DNA from 4 places in the Streptomyces sp. 8N706 genome. Region 2 is predicted to be linked to each of the others. Evidence: riboswitches for the same ligand, from Rfam matches in the RefSeq annotation. Region 2 holds a riboswitch; each other region holds the start of a gene.
What was found. Region 2 has a riboswitch for cyclic di-AMP ahead of ACTWQE_RS12175 (M23 family metallopeptidase). Riboswitches for the same ligand answer to the same signal wherever they lie in the genome.

Region 1 (4,188 bases), on a different contig from region 2:
CCGTCAGCCGGTCGATCTCGTCGGCGACGAACTGCGCTTCGTCGTGCTCGGTGTCGGCCACATAGCCCGTGATCGTCGCGCCCGCGCCCGCCTCGGTCCACAGGTTCTTGGGCCGGCGGTTCTCATTCCGTTCGATGACGGCGTTCGCGGCGCTGAGGATCGTCTGCGTGGAGCGGTAGTTCTGCTCCAGCAGGATCGTGGTGGCGTCGGGGTAGTCCTCCTCGAACTGGAGGATGTTGCGGATGGTCGCCCCGCGGAAGGCGTAGATCGACTGGTCGGCGTCGCCCACCACACACAGCTCGGCGACATGCTCGCCCGTGCCCACCAGCTCCCGCACCAGGGTGTACTGCGCATGGTTGGTGTCCTGGTACTCGTCCACGAGGACATGCCGGAAGCGCCGCCGGTAGTGCTCCGCGACGTCCGGGAACGCCTGGAGCAGATGGACGGTGGTCATGATGATGTCGTCGAAGTCGAGGGCGTTGGCCTCGCGCAGCCTCGACTGGTACATCGCATACGCCTCGGCGAGGGTCTTCTCGAAACCGTCCGCAGCCTGCCCGGCGAAGGTCTCCTCGTCGATGAGCTCGTTCTTGAGATTGGAGATCTTCGCGCTGAAGGACTTCGGCGGATAGCGCTTCGGGTCGAGGTCCAGATCGCGGCAGACGAGAGCCATCAGGCGCTTGGAGTCCGCGGCGTCGTAGATCGAGAAGCTGGAGGTGAAGCCGAGCTTCTTGCTCTCCCGGCGGAGGATGCGGACGCAGGCGCTGTGGAAGGTGGAGACCCACATCGCGTTCGCCCGGGGCCCCACGAGCTCCTCGACGCGCTCCTTCATCTCCCCGGCGGCCTTGTTGGTGAAGGTGATCGCGAGGATCTGGCCGGGGTGGACCCGGCGCGTGCCCAGCAGATGGGCGATGCGGTGCGTCAGCACACGGGTCTTGCCCGAGCCGGCGCCGGCGACGATGAGCAGCGGCGAGCCGGTGTGCCGGACGGCGGCCCGCTGCTGTTCGTTGAGCCCCTCGAGCAGCGCGGCGGGGTCGACGGCGGGCCGCGGCGCGCCGTCGCGGTAGTACGCGTCCCGGTCCACGGGGTGGTCGAAGCGCCCGCCGAAGAGGTCGGCCGGCATCTCCTCCTGTGGGTGCGCGGATTCCTCGGGCGGCGGCGGGGGCTCGTCGCCCGCACGCTCGAGGTCCGCCAGGAAGCTGTCGTCAAAGAGGCTGCTCATCGCCCACCGAGTCTAGGCCGCCGCACCGACAGCCCACACCGCTTCCTCATTCTCTCCCCTGAGGTGGCCTGACCACGGCCTCGCCGGCAGCGGCGGATCGCGACTGACCGTAGCCGACCGGGCGGACGGCGTTGAAACCCGCGCCAGGTCACAAAAAGGTTTCGGGCATATCGAACACCAGCCTTCACAGCTGCCCCACATGTTGGCTACCGTGCTCGCTCAGGCGGCCCGCAACCCCCCGCCGGCGACCGCGTCGGCACGGGCGGCCTCCGCCGAATCCGGCCATGCCTCCAGGCATCCGGAGCCGGGGACCCACCACGCAACACCGGGGTGAATCGGCCCGTCACGCGAGCATGCACTGCGCGCGGCGACGGACCGTAGGGCAGCCTTCCGATCCGCCCGAACCCGACAGCTAACCCGGTAGGCGGTCCACGGAAGGAGACGCGCGCCTTGGCGTCGCACCGCAAACCGCGGACCCATCTGCTCCACCACGGCTCCGGCCGCCGCGCCGCCGTCGGTCTGACGACCGCGGCGCTGGCCTCCGCGACCCTGCTCTCGCAGACCGCCCAGGCCGCGCCGGGCGAGCCGAGGCAGAGCATCGAAGAGGTCCAGAAGAAGGTCGATGAGCTCTACCGGCAGGCGGGCTCGGCCACGCAGGAGTACAACGAGGCCAAAGAGCGCACCGACCAGCAGCGCGCCAAGACGGACCGACTGATCGACGACGTGGCGGAGCGCACGGACGACCTCAACGAGGCGCGCCGCAAGCTCGGCAGCTACGCCGCGGCCCAGTACCGCAACGGCGGGATGGCGCCGACGGCCACCCTGATACTGGCCTCCGATCCGCAGGACTACTTCGACCAGAACCACCTCATGGACCGGATGACCGGACGGCAGCAGCAGGCCGTCGCGGACTACCAGGACCAGCAGGAGAGTGCGTCCGAGAAGCGCGCCGAGGCCGCGCGGAGCCTGGAGACGCTGTCGGACTCCCAGGACGAGCTGCGGACGACCAAGCAGTCGGTGCAGCGCAAGCTCAGCGAGGCGCGCGAGCTGCTGTCGAAGCTGACCGCCGAGGAGAAGGCACGGCTGGCGGCGCTCGAGCGCAAGAAGGAGGAGGAGGCCCAGCGCAGGGCGGAGGAGCTGGCCCGCGAGCAGGCCGAGAAGCGGCGCGAGGAAGCCCGCCAGGAGCAGGAGCAGAACGACAGCTCCGGCTCGTCCGGCGGCGGAACCTCCACCACCGACCCGGCTACGGGCTCGGACTCCGGCTCGTACGCGACCAAGGCCGCCAAGGCCCTCGCGTTCGCGCGGGCACAGATCGGCAAGCCGTACGTGTGGGGGGCCACGGGCCCGAACTCGTACGACTGCTCGGGGCTGACGCAGGCGGCCTGGAAGAGCGCCGGGGTGTCGCTTCCGCGTACCACCTGGGACCAGGTGAAGGTCGGCACCCGGGTCGCCACCGAGGATCTGAAACCGGGTGACCTGGTCTTCTTCTACGACGACATCAGTCATGTCGGGATATACACAGGCGACGGCCAGATGATCCACGCTCCGAAGCCGGGCGCGAACATCCGCACCGAGGCGATCACCTACATGCCGATCTACGGAAGCGTCCGCCCGGCGTAGCCGCCTGCGCGGGGAGCGGGACGGCGCTCCCCACCCGGGGGCGTCGGCACCTCCGCACGCCGAGAGCGCCCCACCGGCCGGCCGGTGGGGCGCTCTCGCTGTGGGGGCGGGCGTTGGGGCCGTACGGTCCGGGGGGCCCTGGCGTTCGCGCCCGTACGGGTCCGGGGCGTGGCAACCGCGCCCGTACGGTCCGGGGTCTGTGGCGTTCGCGCCGTACGGTCGGGGACGTGGCGTTCGCGCCGTACGGTCGGGGCCCGTGGAGTCCGGGGCGCAGCGGCGCCGGGCGCGATGGCGCCGGGGCGCTACGGAAGCGTCACGTCAGGTCCAGAGGACCGCGATGAACACATTGGCGATCGCGAGCAGGCCGACCGAGCCGAAGGCGGCCTTGTCGACCCTCTCCTCGTCCCGCTTGACGTAGACCAGGCCGAGGATGACGACGAGCAACGCCAGCTTCACACCGAGCTTGACGTTGTTGAGCGACTGACCGTCGGCCTGGTCCAGCCCCACCAGAGCGACGCCCGTGATCAGCATGGTCAGCGCACCGTGCAGCATCGCCGGGCCGAACCGGGCCGTGCCCGTGCCCATCGCCTTCATCTGCGTGAAGAAACCACCGAGCAGCGACGCGATGCCGATGATGTGCAGACCGACGAAGACATTGATCAATATGTCCATGCGGGGGAGCCTAACCGGGCCCATAGCACCGGCCGGTACCCAGGTGGGCCTCAATCGGCGCTTCGGTCACCGGCGCATCGTGAAGCGGCAGAGCCGTGGGAATTCACCCGGTGCTTCTGTTCAGAGGCGCGCCCAAACCGTCCAGTCCCGTTCATCCTCGTATTCGCTCGCACCCTGCGGGCTTAGCGTCCTCCCCCAGGCGGCTGACTCCCCCCGGCCGCCGCACAGTTGGGAAGGATGTGATGGCGGCCGTGGCCTCGCACAGAAAGCCCAGGCGGCGATCGCTCACCGGCAGCACCGCCCGTACGGCGGCGACTCTGGCCCTCGCCGGCGCGGCGGGAACGACAGCCCTCGACGGCACCGCGTACGCCGATCCCGGCGGCCCCGCCCCCGCCCAGGTGAAGGCCAGGGTCGACCGGCTGCACCACGAGGCCGAGGAGGCCACCGAGAAGTTCAACGGCGCCGAGGAGAGGGCCGAAAGGGCGCAGAGGGCCCTGGACCGCCTCCGGGGCGAGGCCGTACGCAGGACCGAGCGGATCAACGCCGCCCGTAACGCACTGGGTTCGCTGGCCACCGCCCAGTACCGCTCGGGCGGTATCGATCCCGCGCTTCAGCTCGCGCTCTCCTCCAGCCCCGACGAGTATCTGGAACGGGCCTCGATCGTCGACCGCGCAGGC
Region 2 (4,188 bases):
TGCCAAGACCTGGACACGACCCGAAGGGCAACACCATGGTTGAGCGCCGCGTCACCGTCGGCTGGGCCGAGGGCCTGCACGCCCGGCCCGCTTCGATCTTCGTCCGTGCGGCGAACGCCTCCGGCGTCCCCGTGACGATCGCCAAGACCGATGGCAACCCGGTCAACGCCGCCTCCATGCTCGCCGTGCTGGGCCTGGGAGCCCAGGGCGGCGAGGAGATCGTCCTCTCCTCAGAGGCCGATGGCGCCGAGATCGCCCTGGACCGCCTGGCGAAGCTGGTCGCGGAGGGGCTGGAGGAGCTGCCGGAGACGGTGTAGTGCCGCGTCGGCCGGGGCCGCACCAGGTCACCTCGCTACCGGGCAGACCTTGGCCGACGCGGCACTCGGACGAATCTCCCGAATGCTCCCGGAGACGTACCACAGGCAAAAACGCAGGGCGGAGCCGCGGTGGCCCATTCAGGGCACCGCGGCTCTGCTTTTCTTTTTCGCGCAGCTTTCTCACCGGGCTCCACTCCGGCTTCCGTCCTATTTTCGCGCAGCCGAAAGCACGGCTGAAGCCGGAAAAGAATTCCCGACAGTTGTATACGGGATATCTGTTAATTCCGTGCACTCGCTGTGTTGACAGGCTGTTTCGAAGGCCTCACATGGGACGGCCGGCGCAGCCGGTAGGCGGCCAGCGAGCGCTCGGTGTGCGCGGCCATCAGCGCGCGGGCGCGATCCGCGTCCCGCCGGGCCACCGCGTCCGCGATGGCCCCGTGCTCCTCCCAGGACTCGGTCTGCCGCCCCGGTGGGTTCGCCGCGTACACCCAGGTGATCTTGCGGCGGACCTGGGTGAGCAGCGACGCCAGACTGGGGCTGCCGGAGGCCTGGGCCAGGGTCTCGTGGAACCAGTCGCCCAGCGGCCGCAGATCCGTCAAGTGCCCCCGCCTGGCACGCTCCTGGCCCAGCCGTACGAGCCCGCGCAACACCTTGAGGTGCGCTTCGGTACGGCGCTGGGCGGCGCGCGCCGCACCCAGCGGTTCGAGCAGGCCACGGATGTCCAGGAGGTCCGCGGCCTCCTGTTCCGAGGGCTCGGCGACACAGGCGCCCGCATGCCGGCGCGTGGTCACGAAGCCCTCGGACTCCAGCGTGCGCAGGGCCTCGCGGACCGGGACCCGGGAGACGCCGTACCGGCGGGCGAGGACCTCCTCGGTCAGCCGGCTGCCCGGAGGGTGCGCCCCGGACACGATGTCGTCCCGGATCGCCTGGCACACCGCGTGCGCGGGAATGCCCGTCCTGGCCGCCGGCACCGCATCGCCGTTCACCTTCGACCCCGCATGGCCGGACCTCCGTTTAATCCCCGCGAAACGCATTCGGTTGTCGCTTGTTCAGGAACTCTATTGCAATGCGGAGGAATTTCCGACGAGGACGCCCGGACCGGGTATATCTTTGGCCAGAGCTTGGTCAGACGCTGAGGCCGTGCGAGCGGAGATAGGCGACGGGGTCGATGTCCGAACCGTAGTCGGGGGACGTACGGGCCTCGAAGTGCAGATGCGGACCGGTGGTGTTGCCGGTGCTGCCCGAGAGACCGATCTGCTTCCCCGGGGTGACCGTCTCACCGACGGAGACGCCGACGGAGGAGAGATGGCCGTACTGGGTGTACGTACCGTCCTTCATCTTGATCACGACGTTGTTGCCGTACGAGCCGCCCCAGCCTGCCTCGACGACGGTGCCCGCGCCGACGGCGTGGACGGAGGTGCCCGACGAGGCGTGGAAGTCGATGCCGGTGTGGCTGCCGGAGGACCACGCCCCGCCCGAGGACTGGTACCCGGTCGAGACATAACTGCCCCGGACCGGAAGGACGAAGGCGTTCAGCCGCTTGCGCTCCGCCTCACGGGCGGCGCGCACCTTGGCCTCACGCGCCTTCTTCGCCTTGGCCTCCGCCTCGCGCCTGGCCTCGGCGGCGCGCTTCTTCGCCTCCGCTTCGGCCTTCGCCCTGGCGGCCGCCTCGTCGGCGGCCTCCTGCTGGGCGCGCGCCTGGGCGCCGATCGTGTCGGCGAGGGTGTCGCCCGCGGCGATGGCCTGGCGCAGACCGGTCTGCTCGGCCGCCGGAGCCTCGCCGGAGGCGGCGAGCGCGGGGGGCGCCACGGAGCCGACGGCGCCCGCGGTGGCGAGGGTGGCTATGCCTGCGATGTTCGCGCCGGAGCGGACGAGACGGCTCGGCCGGCGGTGTTTCCCGGTGGCACGGGTGAACGCCATGGGTGCGGCGTACTCCTTTCCTTCCTTCTCGCCTACCGGGTTAGCTGACGGGTTCGGAGCAGGAAGGTCTCCTACGGGCCCCTCCGGGGAGGCGCCCGATTCACCCCAAGGGACTTGCCCCGCGCCGCAGGCGGCATCGGGACGGCGGGTCCCCGGCTCCCCTGGCTCGCGCCGTACGGGGACTCGGCGATGACTGCCCGGAGCCGCGGGTGCGGCCGGTGTCCGGTCGGACAGCCGGACCGACGCTAAGCGGGACAACTTTCAATCGCCAAAGAAATCGGGTTCTTTGTAGCGCACACCACAGATGAACGGGCAGTCTCACCAACAAACGGGACATACAGGAGAACCCCGGCGTCTTCGAAGGCGCCGGGGTATCTCCCGCCCTGCTGAGGCGTGTTGTACCGGTCCTGCCGGGGCCCCGCCCTGCGCGGCGTCAACTGCCGCCGGGACGAGGCCCTCCGGCCGGTGCCGCGGCGGAACGGGCCGCGGGTCCGGGGGCGTTGACGACGGTCAGCCGCCGACCACCTTGACCTCGCCGATCCCGAGGGCCCGTACCGGCTCCTCGATCACCGACGCGTCACCGACGAGCACCGTGACCAGACGGTCGACCGGGAACGCGCTGACGGCCGCGGCGGTCGCCTCCACGGTGCCCGTCTCCGCGAGCCGGGCGTACAGCCGTGCCTGGTAGTCGTCCGGCAGATGCTGCTCGACCTGGTCGGCGAGCGTGCCCGCGACGGCCGCCGCCGTCTCGTACTTGAGCGGCGCGACACCGACGAGGTTCTGCACGGCGACATCCCGCTCGGCGTCGGTCAGGCCGTCGGCAGCGAGGGTGCGCAGCACCGTCCAGGCGTCCTCCAGGGCCGGCCCGGTGACCTCGGTGGCCACCGAACCGCTGATGGCGAGCAGCGAGGCGCCCGTGCCGTCGGGGGCGGAGCGCAGCACCTGGCCGAACGCCCGCACGCCGTAGGTGTAGCCCTTCTCCTCGCGCAGCACCCGGTCGAGCCGGGAGGTGAGGGTGCCGCCGAGGCAGTAGACGCCGAGCACCTGGGCGGGCCACACCCGGTCGTGCCGGTCCGGACCGATCCGGCCGATCAGCAGCTGGGTCTGCACGGCACCCGGGCGGTCGACGATCACCACGCGGCCCGTGTCGTCGGCGGTCACCGGCGGTAGGGGGCGGAGTTCGGCGGTGCCGCCGGTCCACGCGCCCAGGGTGTCACCGAACACCACGGCGAGGTCGATCCCGGTCAGATCACCGACGACCACGGCGGTGGCGGTGGCGGGCCGGACATGCGCCTCGTAGAAGGCCCGTACGGCCGCGGCGTCGATGCGCTCGACGGTCTCCTCCGTGCCCTGCCGGGGCCGGGACATCCGGGATTCGGCGGGGAACAGCTCCTTGGAGAGCTCCTTCGCGGCGCGGCGGGCCGGGTTGGCCTGCTCGTGCGGGATCTCGTCGAGCCGGTTGGCGACGAGCCGCTCCACCTCGCTGTCGGGGAACGCGGGGGCCCGCAGGGCGTCGGCGAGCAGACCGAGCGCCTTGGCCAGCCGGGAGGCCGGGACCTCCAGGGAGACCCGGACCCCGGGGTGGTCGGCGTGCGCGTCGAGCGTGGCGCCACAGCGCTCCAGCTCGGCGGCGAACTCCTCGGCGGTGTGCTTGTCGGTGCCCTCGGACAGGGCTCGCGCCATGATGGTGGCGACGCCGTCCAGCCCCTCGGGCTCGGCGTCCAGCGGGGCGTCGAGGTTGACGTCGACGGCCACGACCTGCTGGCCGGGCCGGTGGCAGTGCAGCACCGTCAGGCCGTTGGGCAGGGTGCCGCGCTCCGGGGCCGGGAAGGCCCACGGCTTGGCGGTCCCGCCCTGCGGCTGCGGGTGGAAGGTCATGGTGGCGTCGGTCACTGGGCCGCCTCCTCTTCTGCGGTGTTCTCGGCGGCTTCTGCGGTCTCGACGGCCTCCG
Region 3 (4,188 bases), on a different contig from region 2:
CGAGCTCGGCCCCGCCCATGGGGTGAAGGCGTGCGCAAGCGGCTCAGCCGGCTGTGACTACCTGGATGTCGCACGCGGCGAGCTGGACGCCGCCACGTACGCCTGGGACAACCCATGGGACCACTCCGCGGGCATCCTGCTCGTCGCCGAGGCCGGAGGGGCGGTCCTCAACCTGCATGGAGAGCCGTTTCGCATGGCGGACGGCGCACTCCCGTTCGCCGCCGCCCGGGACGAGGCGACGGCACGGCGTATCGCGGGCCTGCTGACCGCTCCTCTTCCATCAGCCGGTGCGCCCGGCTGATGAGGCGGCCTCGGCGCGGCGCCCACGGGTGGGACCTCGGTGGCAGGAATGTCCCCGCACTTCTGGGGAAGTGGCCAGAACGTGTACGGGGGAATCGCCTCTATCACGGGGATTCCACTTCACGGGCAAAGGATTGCGCCAGGATCGGCGGGTAACACGCCCTTCGAGCTCCACGGTGCGTCTCTTCCTCCGATGGACGACGACAGGAGACGGCTGTGAGATGCGACCCGGCGGAAGTGCGGAACCAGTGCCCCCAGTGCGGGGGGCAGATGCAGCAGAGCCCCAAAGGCGGCTGGCTGTGCGGAAACTGCGGAGCCCAGCGTTGACCGGAGACTCCTACTGGACAACGACCTGCCCCGGCTGCGGAGCGCAGATAGACGGGCTGCACAACCGCTACGTCTGCGGAATCTGCGGTTGGGTGAGCCCACCCGAGGACGACACTCCCCCGTCCGGTACGGAGGAGTGAACCAGGGCTCGGGGGGCCTTGAACGCGACGAGAACGCCACATCACCCCGCGCGGCGGCCGGTTGTCCGCGCAGGACTCGCCCCGCGGCGGATGCACCGGGATACCGGCCTCGCACGCGGCGGAACCCCGCGACGCCCGACGGAAACCGGTTCTTGTTCGGTCGACACCGGCCATACCGCTTTTCTCGGAACGTGGTACGACCGGTGTCGCGACCGGAGGAACTCGCCGAAGAGGTGGGAGAATCCCCCGGACCGGAGGAACTCATCGGAGAGGTGGGGGAATCCCCCGGTTCTACCGAAAGACGGGGACGTTGGTTACTTCACGCGCCCGTACCACACGCTGTGAGTCCAGATCTTCTCCAGCCGCACCGTCCTGCCGGGCTTCGGGGAATGCCAGATCCTGTTCTTACCGGCGTAGATACCGACGTGGTAGACATTCTTCCCTGAATGGAAGAACACAAGATCGCCCGCCTTACGGGATCGCACGGAGACATGGCGTGTCTTGTTGTACTGCGCGGCCGCTGTGCGGGGCAGTTTCTTTCCCGCCCGCTTGAACGAGTACAGCGTGAGCCCGGAGCAGTCGAACCGGTGCGGGCCCGCCGCCCCGTACCGATAAGGGGACCCCTTTTTGGAGGCCGCCACCTTCAGCGCCTTCCCGGCCGGAGTAGCGGCTTCGGCAGCGGGTGAAGCGCTGGGTATCAGGGTCGAACCGGCGAGAGCGGCGGCCGTGAGAACGGACAGGATTCCGGCCCGGGGTATGAGCGCAGGTATGCGTGTATGCGCAGACAAGCGAAAGCCCTTCGTCATCCGCCTGCGAAAGATGACCTGTCGGGTTCGGGCTGGCGAAGGTGCCCGGCCACTTGGCGTGGCTTCACCCCAAGAGCCACCGTGATCGTGGCCCGGTTGTGCTTGGGTCTCCCGCTCCTGCCGAACTGTGGTGCTCGATCTGCATCCGGAGCGGCGGCAGGACTCGGCGTCCGCCCGGATCGCCCCGCCGGGGTGGCGGGGGCTTGTCTTCGGTTATGGATCCTGCGTCATCAACCACCGTAATTCAGAGCCGAAATGGCCATCTGTGAACTTCTTCACTTCTCATCCGATGGAGCAAAACAGGCGTGCCACCTCGTGTGAATACTTGCGGTAACCCTTGTTGAGCAGCGGGGAGTTGGGAGCCGAATGCTGCCGACTCGACACGGTTGGACGCTCGATTCCATGGAGATGCAAGGACGTTGGGGCGAGCGGCGCGGGCACGAGCGACCGGGGTGGGTGGGCGCGGGATCGCCGGCTCCTGACCCGTCCGGCTCCCCGGCGTCCACGACGGCGACGGCGCGCTCACGGTCAGCCTCTCGCGTACCGCATCGCCGCTCCCCTGGCCCCGGCCGAGCCCCCGCCGGGCCGCACCCGCGGATGACCGAAGCGCGTACGAAGCGGCCGATGAAGATCGTCCATCGCAACCAGGGAGCTCACCCGCACCGGACATGGGGTCGGCGAGCACGGGGGCACGCAGCGTTCGGGGATCAGGAGACATCGCGGCCCTTCGGTGAGCGGGGCACGCAAGGCGGCGCCACCGCCCGCACCCGTACCACCGCGCCCCAGGGGGCGGTCGTCGACCGCGGCGCTCTCGCAGGGTCCGGCCCCGGACGACCGGGCCGGATCCTTGCGGTCCGGCCCCTCCGCTCCACGGTCTCCGGGACCAGACATACACCGCCACATCGTCTAAATTGGGGCGCGTGGGACTGTGGCGATCTGTTGTCATGCCGGACGTGTGGGAACGCGTTCACCAGCGGCACGCGCACTGAGACAGCGTGGCCCGGCCCGTCTGGGCCACGGGGACGGATACCAATGACGGACGGACACGACGGACACGACAAGCACGACGGAGACGAGGGACAGGACACACCACAGGGTCCCGAGAACCGCGGTCCGGACCCCCTCGGAGACTTCCTCTCCCACTTCCTCGGCAGCGGGCAGGCCGGACAGCGCCCGGACCCCCGCCGTGTCGACTTCAGCCGGCTGATGAGCGCACCGGCCCGGCAGCTCGTCTCCGCCGCCGCGACCTACGCCGCCCAGCACGGGAGCACCGACCTCGACACCGAGCATCTGCTGCGGGCGGCGCTCTCCGCGGAACCGACCCGGGGCATGGTCTCGCGGGCCGGGGCCGACCCCGACGCGCTCGCCGCCGAGATCGACCGGCAGGCCGGGGACGGGCCGCCCCGCAGCTCCATCGCCGTCACCCCGGCCGTCAAGCGTGCCCTGCTCGACGCCCATGAGATCGCCCGCTCCACCGGTGCCTCGTACATCGGTCCCGAGCACGTCCTCGTCGCCCTCGCCGCCAACCGGGACTCCACAGCGGGCCAGATCCTCAACGCCGCCCACTTCTCCCCACCGCCCCCCGGCGCGAAGAACGGCCTCCCGCCCGTCACCGGCAGCACCGGCCAGCGTCCCGGCGCCGGCGAGCGGAACACCCCCAACCTGGACAAGTTCGGCCGCGACCTCACCGACGCGGCACGCGAGGGCCGTATCGACCCGGTGATCGGCCGGGCCGAGGAGATCGAGCAGACCATCGAGGTGCTCGCCCGGCGGGGCAAGAACAACCCCGTCATGATCGGCGAAGCTGGAGTCGGCAAGACCGCCATCGTCGAGGGTCTGGCCCAGCGCATCGCGGACGCCGATGTCCCCGACATACTGCTGGGCCGGCGCGTCATCCAGCTCGACCTCTCCGGAGTGGTCGCCGGGACCCGCTTCCGCGGCGACTTCGAGGAGCGGCTCAACGGCATCATCGAGGAGATCCGCGCCCACTCGAACGAGCTGATCGTCTTCATCGACGAGCTGCACACCGTCGTCGGCGCCGGCGGCGGCTCCGAGGGCGGCCCGATGGACGCCAGCAATATGCTCAAGCCCGCCCTGGCCCGCGGTGAACTCCATGTCGTCGGCGCCAGCACGCTCGAGGAGTACCGGCGCTACATCGAGAAGGACGCCGCACTCGCCCGCCGCTTCCAGCCCGTCCTGGTCCCCGAGCCGAGCCCTGCGAACGCCGTCGAGATCCTGCGCGGGCTCCGGGACCGCTACGAGGCCCACCACCAGGTCCGCTACACCGACGAGGCACTGCTCGCCGCCGTCGAGCTCTCCGACCGCTACCTCACGGACCGCTATCTGCCCGACAAGGCGATCGACTTGATGGACCAGGCCGGCGCCCGGGTCCGGCTGCGCTCCTCCACCCGCGGCACGGACATCCGCGCCCTGGAGCGCGAAGTCGAGGAGCTGACCCGGGACAAGGACCAGGCCGTCGCCGCCGAGCAGTACGAACGGGCCACCGAGCTGCGCGACCGGATCGCCGACCTGGAACAGCGGATCCCCAAGGGTGGCCAGGCGCAGCCACCGCGCAGCCATGTCGCCGAGGTCACCGTCGAGGACATCGCCGGCAT
Region 4 (4,188 bases), on a different contig from region 2:
GTGCGGCCGGCGCTGTACGGCACCGGGCGGCGTGTGGCGCCCGGGAGCCGGGGGTTCTGGTCCGACTGGCCCATTCCGGCCCGCGGCGCTCCGCGGGACGCCGTCCGGGTGGGGCTCCCGGCAGTCGTTGAGGGGAGCCGGCCACACCTCGGGCACGTACACTCCCGGCCTTCGGCGGGGCGGGGCGGGGCCCAGGGGCGCTTTCCGTTCGCGAACGGGCCACAGGGCTCCCGGACAACACCGAGGCGCCCGCCCCCGCATCGCGGGGGCGGGCGCCTCGGTCCGTCAGGAAGGGTCGTCAGGTGGCGACCCGGTCCTGGGTGCCGGTCCTCAGATGCTGACGCCGTGCGCCCGGAGGTAAGCGATCGGGTCGATGTCCGAGCCGTAGTCCGGGCCGGTGCGCACCTCGAAGTGCAGGTGCGGGCCGGAGACGTTGCCGGTCGAGCCGGACAGGCCGAGCTGCTGGCCGCCGCTGACGGACTGGCCTGCCGAGACGGACAGCGAGGACAGGTGGGCGTACTGGCTGTACTTGCCGTCCGCGTGGCGGACGACGACCTGGTTGCCGTAGGAGCCGCCCCAGCCCGCGGAGACGATCTCGCCCGCACCGATGGCCTTCACCGGGGTGCCGGTGGGGACGGGGAAGTCCGCACCGGTGTGGTAGCCGCTGGACCAGCTGGAACCGGACTGGTGGTACGGGGTGCCCACCGTGGTGTTGCCGACCGGGGCGGTGAAGCCCGACGCGGCCTGGTCCGAGGAGCTCTTGTCCTGGGAAGCGGCCTTCTCGGCCTTCTCGGCCTTCGGCTCCGGCTTCGGCTCAGCCTTGGGCGCGGCCTTCGGCTCGGCCGTGGGCTTGGCGGCCTTCGGGGCTTCGGCCTTGGGAGCCTCGGACTTCGGCGCTGCCTCGGCCTTGCCGCCACCGAGGGTGAGCTTCTGGCCGGGGAGGATCAGGTGCGGGTTGCCGCCGACGACCTCGCGGTTGTCCTGGTAGACCTGGTGCCAGCCGCCCTCGATGTGCCGGGTGGTGGCGATCCGGTACAGAGTGTCGCCGCTGACGACGGTGTACGACTCCGGCTTCGACTCCGCCTTGTCCGCGGCCGGCTTGCTCCGGTCCTTCGGTGCGGACTCGGCCTTGGCCGGGGCCTCGGCCTTCTTCCCCTGGGGGGAGATCTCCGGGGCGGCGCCGCCCTGGGTCAGTCCGGCCTTGCCGGAGCACACCGGCCAGGCTCCGGGGCCCTGGCTGTCCAGAACCTTCTCCGCGATGGCGATCTGCTGGTCCTTGGTCGCCTGGTCGGCGCGCGGCGCGTACTCGGTGCCGCCGAATGCCGTCCAGGTGTCCTGGGTGAACTGCAGGCCGCCGTAGAAGCCGTTGCCGCTGTTGATGCTCCAGTTGCCGGTGCTCTCGCAGTCCGCGACCTTGTCCCAGGTGTCGACGGAGGCGGCGTGCGCCGAGCCGACCGACATGAGGGGAAGGGCGAGACCGGCGCCACCGGCAACGGCAGCGAGAGACACTCGGGAAATACGGCCGGGACTGTGCCGGCGGTGACGTCCGCGTGCAGACATAGGGGTATTCCTCTCCTACGCCTACGAGGTGAGCTGTCGGGTTCGGGCTGGAGTTGCCCGGCCGCGCCCTGAGCAGCATTGAGTGCTGCGGCACGTCTTCACCCCAAGCCGTTCCTCGCACAGTGCGTGGCCCGGCACTTACCTGGTTCCCCCGCTCCTGCCCTGGTGCGTTTGTTGTTTCTCCCCCGGCCGGCGGCAGGACTCGGCGCTCCGGCAGATGGGCACCCGCTCTTCTCTGGGGCGGGCAGCGGTAAAAGTAAGCGCAGCAATTTCTTCACGACAAGTCCCAGGTATTCCTCGGAATCACTTTTCAGCAGATCCACTCGGCTTTGCGTCACGCTTTGCTGCGGATCTTCAGCGGAGAGCGATAGGGATTGCTACTGAATGACTCTCACACTCTGCAGCGGGTAACCGAGTTGCCCGGAAGTGCCCTTTTCGAGTGCGCGGGATCACATCACGAGAATCGTGTTGTGAGATGAGTCACGAGACGCCCAATTGTCCGTTTTAGTAGTGCTCTTCGGTTTTGCTGTAATAGAGGTATTGGGTAGGTGTTTGCGGCCCGCTTCCGCAGTGCCGCCATCATGGGGATGAGATTGCGCGAGGGATCGCATATCCGGCGAACCGAACTATTTGCTGCTGGGTTCACGGTGGTGGCGTCCCCGGTGTACGCCTGTGCCCCGGATATCGTGAGGGCCCCGGTCGCGGACGTGCGGAGTCAGTGTGCAGAGTGCGGAAGAGGTCCAGAGAGCGGAAAAGCTGATCGGCCCTTCGCCGCCCGCGAGCCCCGCGCCCGGGGCGACAGCGCGGCATCCACGGTCCGGGCGGTCCGTGAAACCTGTTCTCGCGACCGGAGTGCTCGTCCTCGGCGTCGCGGCCGTCCTGGTCATGGGCACCGGCGTATGGCCTGCCCACCCCGCCGTGCAAGCCTGGCGCACGGTCTGTGTGGCCATCGTGGTCCAGGCCCTGCCCTTCCTGCTGCTGGGCACCGCGCTCTCGGGCGCGATCAACGCGTTCGTCCCGGCGCAGGCGTTCAGCAGGATCCTGCCGAAGCGACCCGCCCTCGCGGTCCCCGTCGCCGGTGCCGCCGGCGTGGTCCTGCCCGGGTGCGAATGCGCGTCGGTGCCGGTCGCGGGGAGCCTGATCCGGCGGGGGGTGGCTCCGGCCGCCGCACTGACGTTTCTTCTCTCCGCTCCCGCCGTGAACCCCGTCGTGCTCACCGCGACAGCCGTCGCCTTCCCCGGCGATCCCGGGATGGTGGTGGCCAGGCTTCTCGCCTCGCTCATCACCTCGGCGACGATGGGCTGGCTGTGGATCCGGCTGGGCCGCGAGGAATGGCTGCGCCTTCCGGCCCACCGCACCGGGCACCGGCCCGGCCACAGCCGGTGGGAGGAATTCCGGCTCGGTTTCCAGCACGACTTTCTCCACGCCGGCGGATTCCTGGTGCTGGGGGCGATGGCGGCGGCGACCTTCAATGTCGTCGTACCGCGGTCGGTGCTGGACACCTTCTCCGGATCGCCGTGGCTCTCGGTCCTCTTCCTCGCCGGGCTGGCCATCGTCCTCGCGGTCTGCTCCGAGGCCGACGCGTTCGTCGCCGCCTCGCTGAGCGGCTTCTCCCCCACGGCCCGGCTCACCTTCATGGTGGTGGGCCCGATGGTCGACCTCAAGCTCATCGCCCTGCAATCGGGTACTTTCGGCCGGGCGTTCGCCCTCAGATTCTCCTCGACGACCGCGGTGGTGGCCGTCGTGTGCAGCGTGCTGACCGGATGGTGGGTGCTGTGAAGCGGAACATCCAGGTACTGCTGCTTCTGCTGTCCGGGGCCGGAGTGCTGCACATCTCACTCTTCAGCGAGGTGTATCTGCGGTATGTGAAGGAGGGGCTGCGCCTTCCGCTCATCGTCTCCGGCGTCATCCTGGTCGCCCTGGGGCTCGTGGGCGCCGGCCGGGACGGCTTCCTGTTCTCGGGGCCGGCCGACGTGCCCGACGCCGCAGGGGCCGAGGACGATCACGGGCACGGTCATGACCACAGCGGAGGGCCGCGGATCGCCTGGCTGCTGTTTCTGCCCGCGCTGACCCTGCTCCTCTTCACCCCGCCCGCGCTCGGCTCGTACACCGCCGCCCGGGAGAACACCGGCACCGTGGAGGAGGACGTGCGGTTCTCGCCCCTTCCCGACAGGTCCCCGCTGGTCATCTCGCTCTCGGAGTTCAGCTCACGCGCGCGCCAGGACACCCGCCGCAGCCTTGAGGACCGTACGGTCCGGATGACCGGCTTCGTCACCCCCGGGAAGGGCGGCGGCTGGTACCTGACCCGTCTGATCCTGAGCTGCTGCGCGGCGGACTCCCAGTCGGTCAAGGTCGAAATGCACGGCGGCACTCCCCCGCGGGCCGACGCCTGGGTGAGTGTGACCGGCAGCTGGCGCCCCCTCGGCAAGGTGGGCACGGCCTCGGCGGAGGCGGCTCTCGACGTGGAGGAGGTACGGCCCGTCGCGCGGCCCGCGAACCCGTACGGGGACCCCGCACCTCGCTACTGATCACCGGGGGCCGGGCCGTCCGGTATCCGCCCGGCCCCGAGGCCTTGAGGGGGCCGGGCGGCCGGGTCAGCGGATGGGGAGGCCCGCGAGGGAGCGGGCG

Region 1: another riboswitch for cyclic di-AMP. It lies ahead of ACTWQE_RS27860 (NlpC/P60 family protein); the one in region 2 lies ahead of ACTWQE_RS12175 (M23 family metallopeptidase).
Region 3: another riboswitch for cyclic di-AMP. It lies ahead of ACTWQE_RS31820 (C40 family peptidase); the one in region 2 lies ahead of ACTWQE_RS12175 (M23 family metallopeptidase).
Region 4: another riboswitch for cyclic di-AMP. It lies ahead of ACTWQE_RS02610 (transglycosylase family protein); the one in region 2 lies ahead of ACTWQE_RS12175 (M23 family metallopeptidase).

Annotation. Positions count from the first base shown of each region.
Region 1 is NZ_JBQQBW010000105.1:5,683-9,870, reverse strand. It holds gene pcrA (DNA helicase PcrA) at 1-1,219, opposite strand, end outside; cyclic di-AMP (ydaO/yuaA leader) riboswitch at 1,495-1,661, shown strand; gene ACTWQE_RS27860 (NlpC/P60 family protein) at 1,670-2,839, shown strand; gene ACTWQE_RS27855 (hypothetical protein) at 3,158-3,511, opposite strand; gene ACTWQE_RS27850 (NlpC/P60 family protein) at 3,754-4,188, shown strand, end outside.
Region 2 is NZ_JBQQBW010000025.1:916-5,103, forward strand. It holds gene ACTWQE_RS12165 (HPr family phosphocarrier protein) at 36-317, shown strand; gene ACTWQE_RS12170 (GntR family transcriptional regulator) at 596-1,252, opposite strand; gene ACTWQE_RS12175 (M23 family metallopeptidase) at 1,443-2,237, opposite strand; cyclic di-AMP (ydaO/yuaA leader) riboswitch at 2,253-2,436, opposite strand; gene ACTWQE_RS12180 (M16 family metallopeptidase) at 2,748-4,115, opposite strand; gene ACTWQE_RS12185 (M16 family metallopeptidase) at 4,127-4,188, opposite strand, start outside.
Region 3 is NZ_JBQQBW010000157.1:4,701-8,888, reverse strand. It holds gene ACTWQE_RS31830 (inositol monophosphatase family protein) at 1-301, shown strand, start outside; gene ACTWQE_RS31825 (hypothetical protein) at 624-767, shown strand; gene ACTWQE_RS31820 (C40 family peptidase) at 1,082-1,555, opposite strand; cyclic di-AMP (ydaO/yuaA leader) riboswitch at 1,560-1,716, opposite strand; gene ACTWQE_RS31815 (ATP-dependent Clp protease ATP-binding subunit) at 2,606-4,188, shown strand, end outside.
Region 4 is NZ_JBQQBW010000003.1:144,601-148,788, reverse strand. It holds gene ACTWQE_RS02610 (transglycosylase family protein) at 331-1,560, opposite strand; cyclic di-AMP (ydaO/yuaA leader) riboswitch at 1,566-1,740, opposite strand; gene ACTWQE_RS02605 (permease) at 2,446-3,339, shown strand; gene ACTWQE_RS02600 (TIGR03943 family putative permease subunit) at 3,336-4,088, shown strand; gene ACTWQE_RS02595 (acyl-CoA dehydrogenase family protein) at 4,155-4,188, opposite strand, start outside.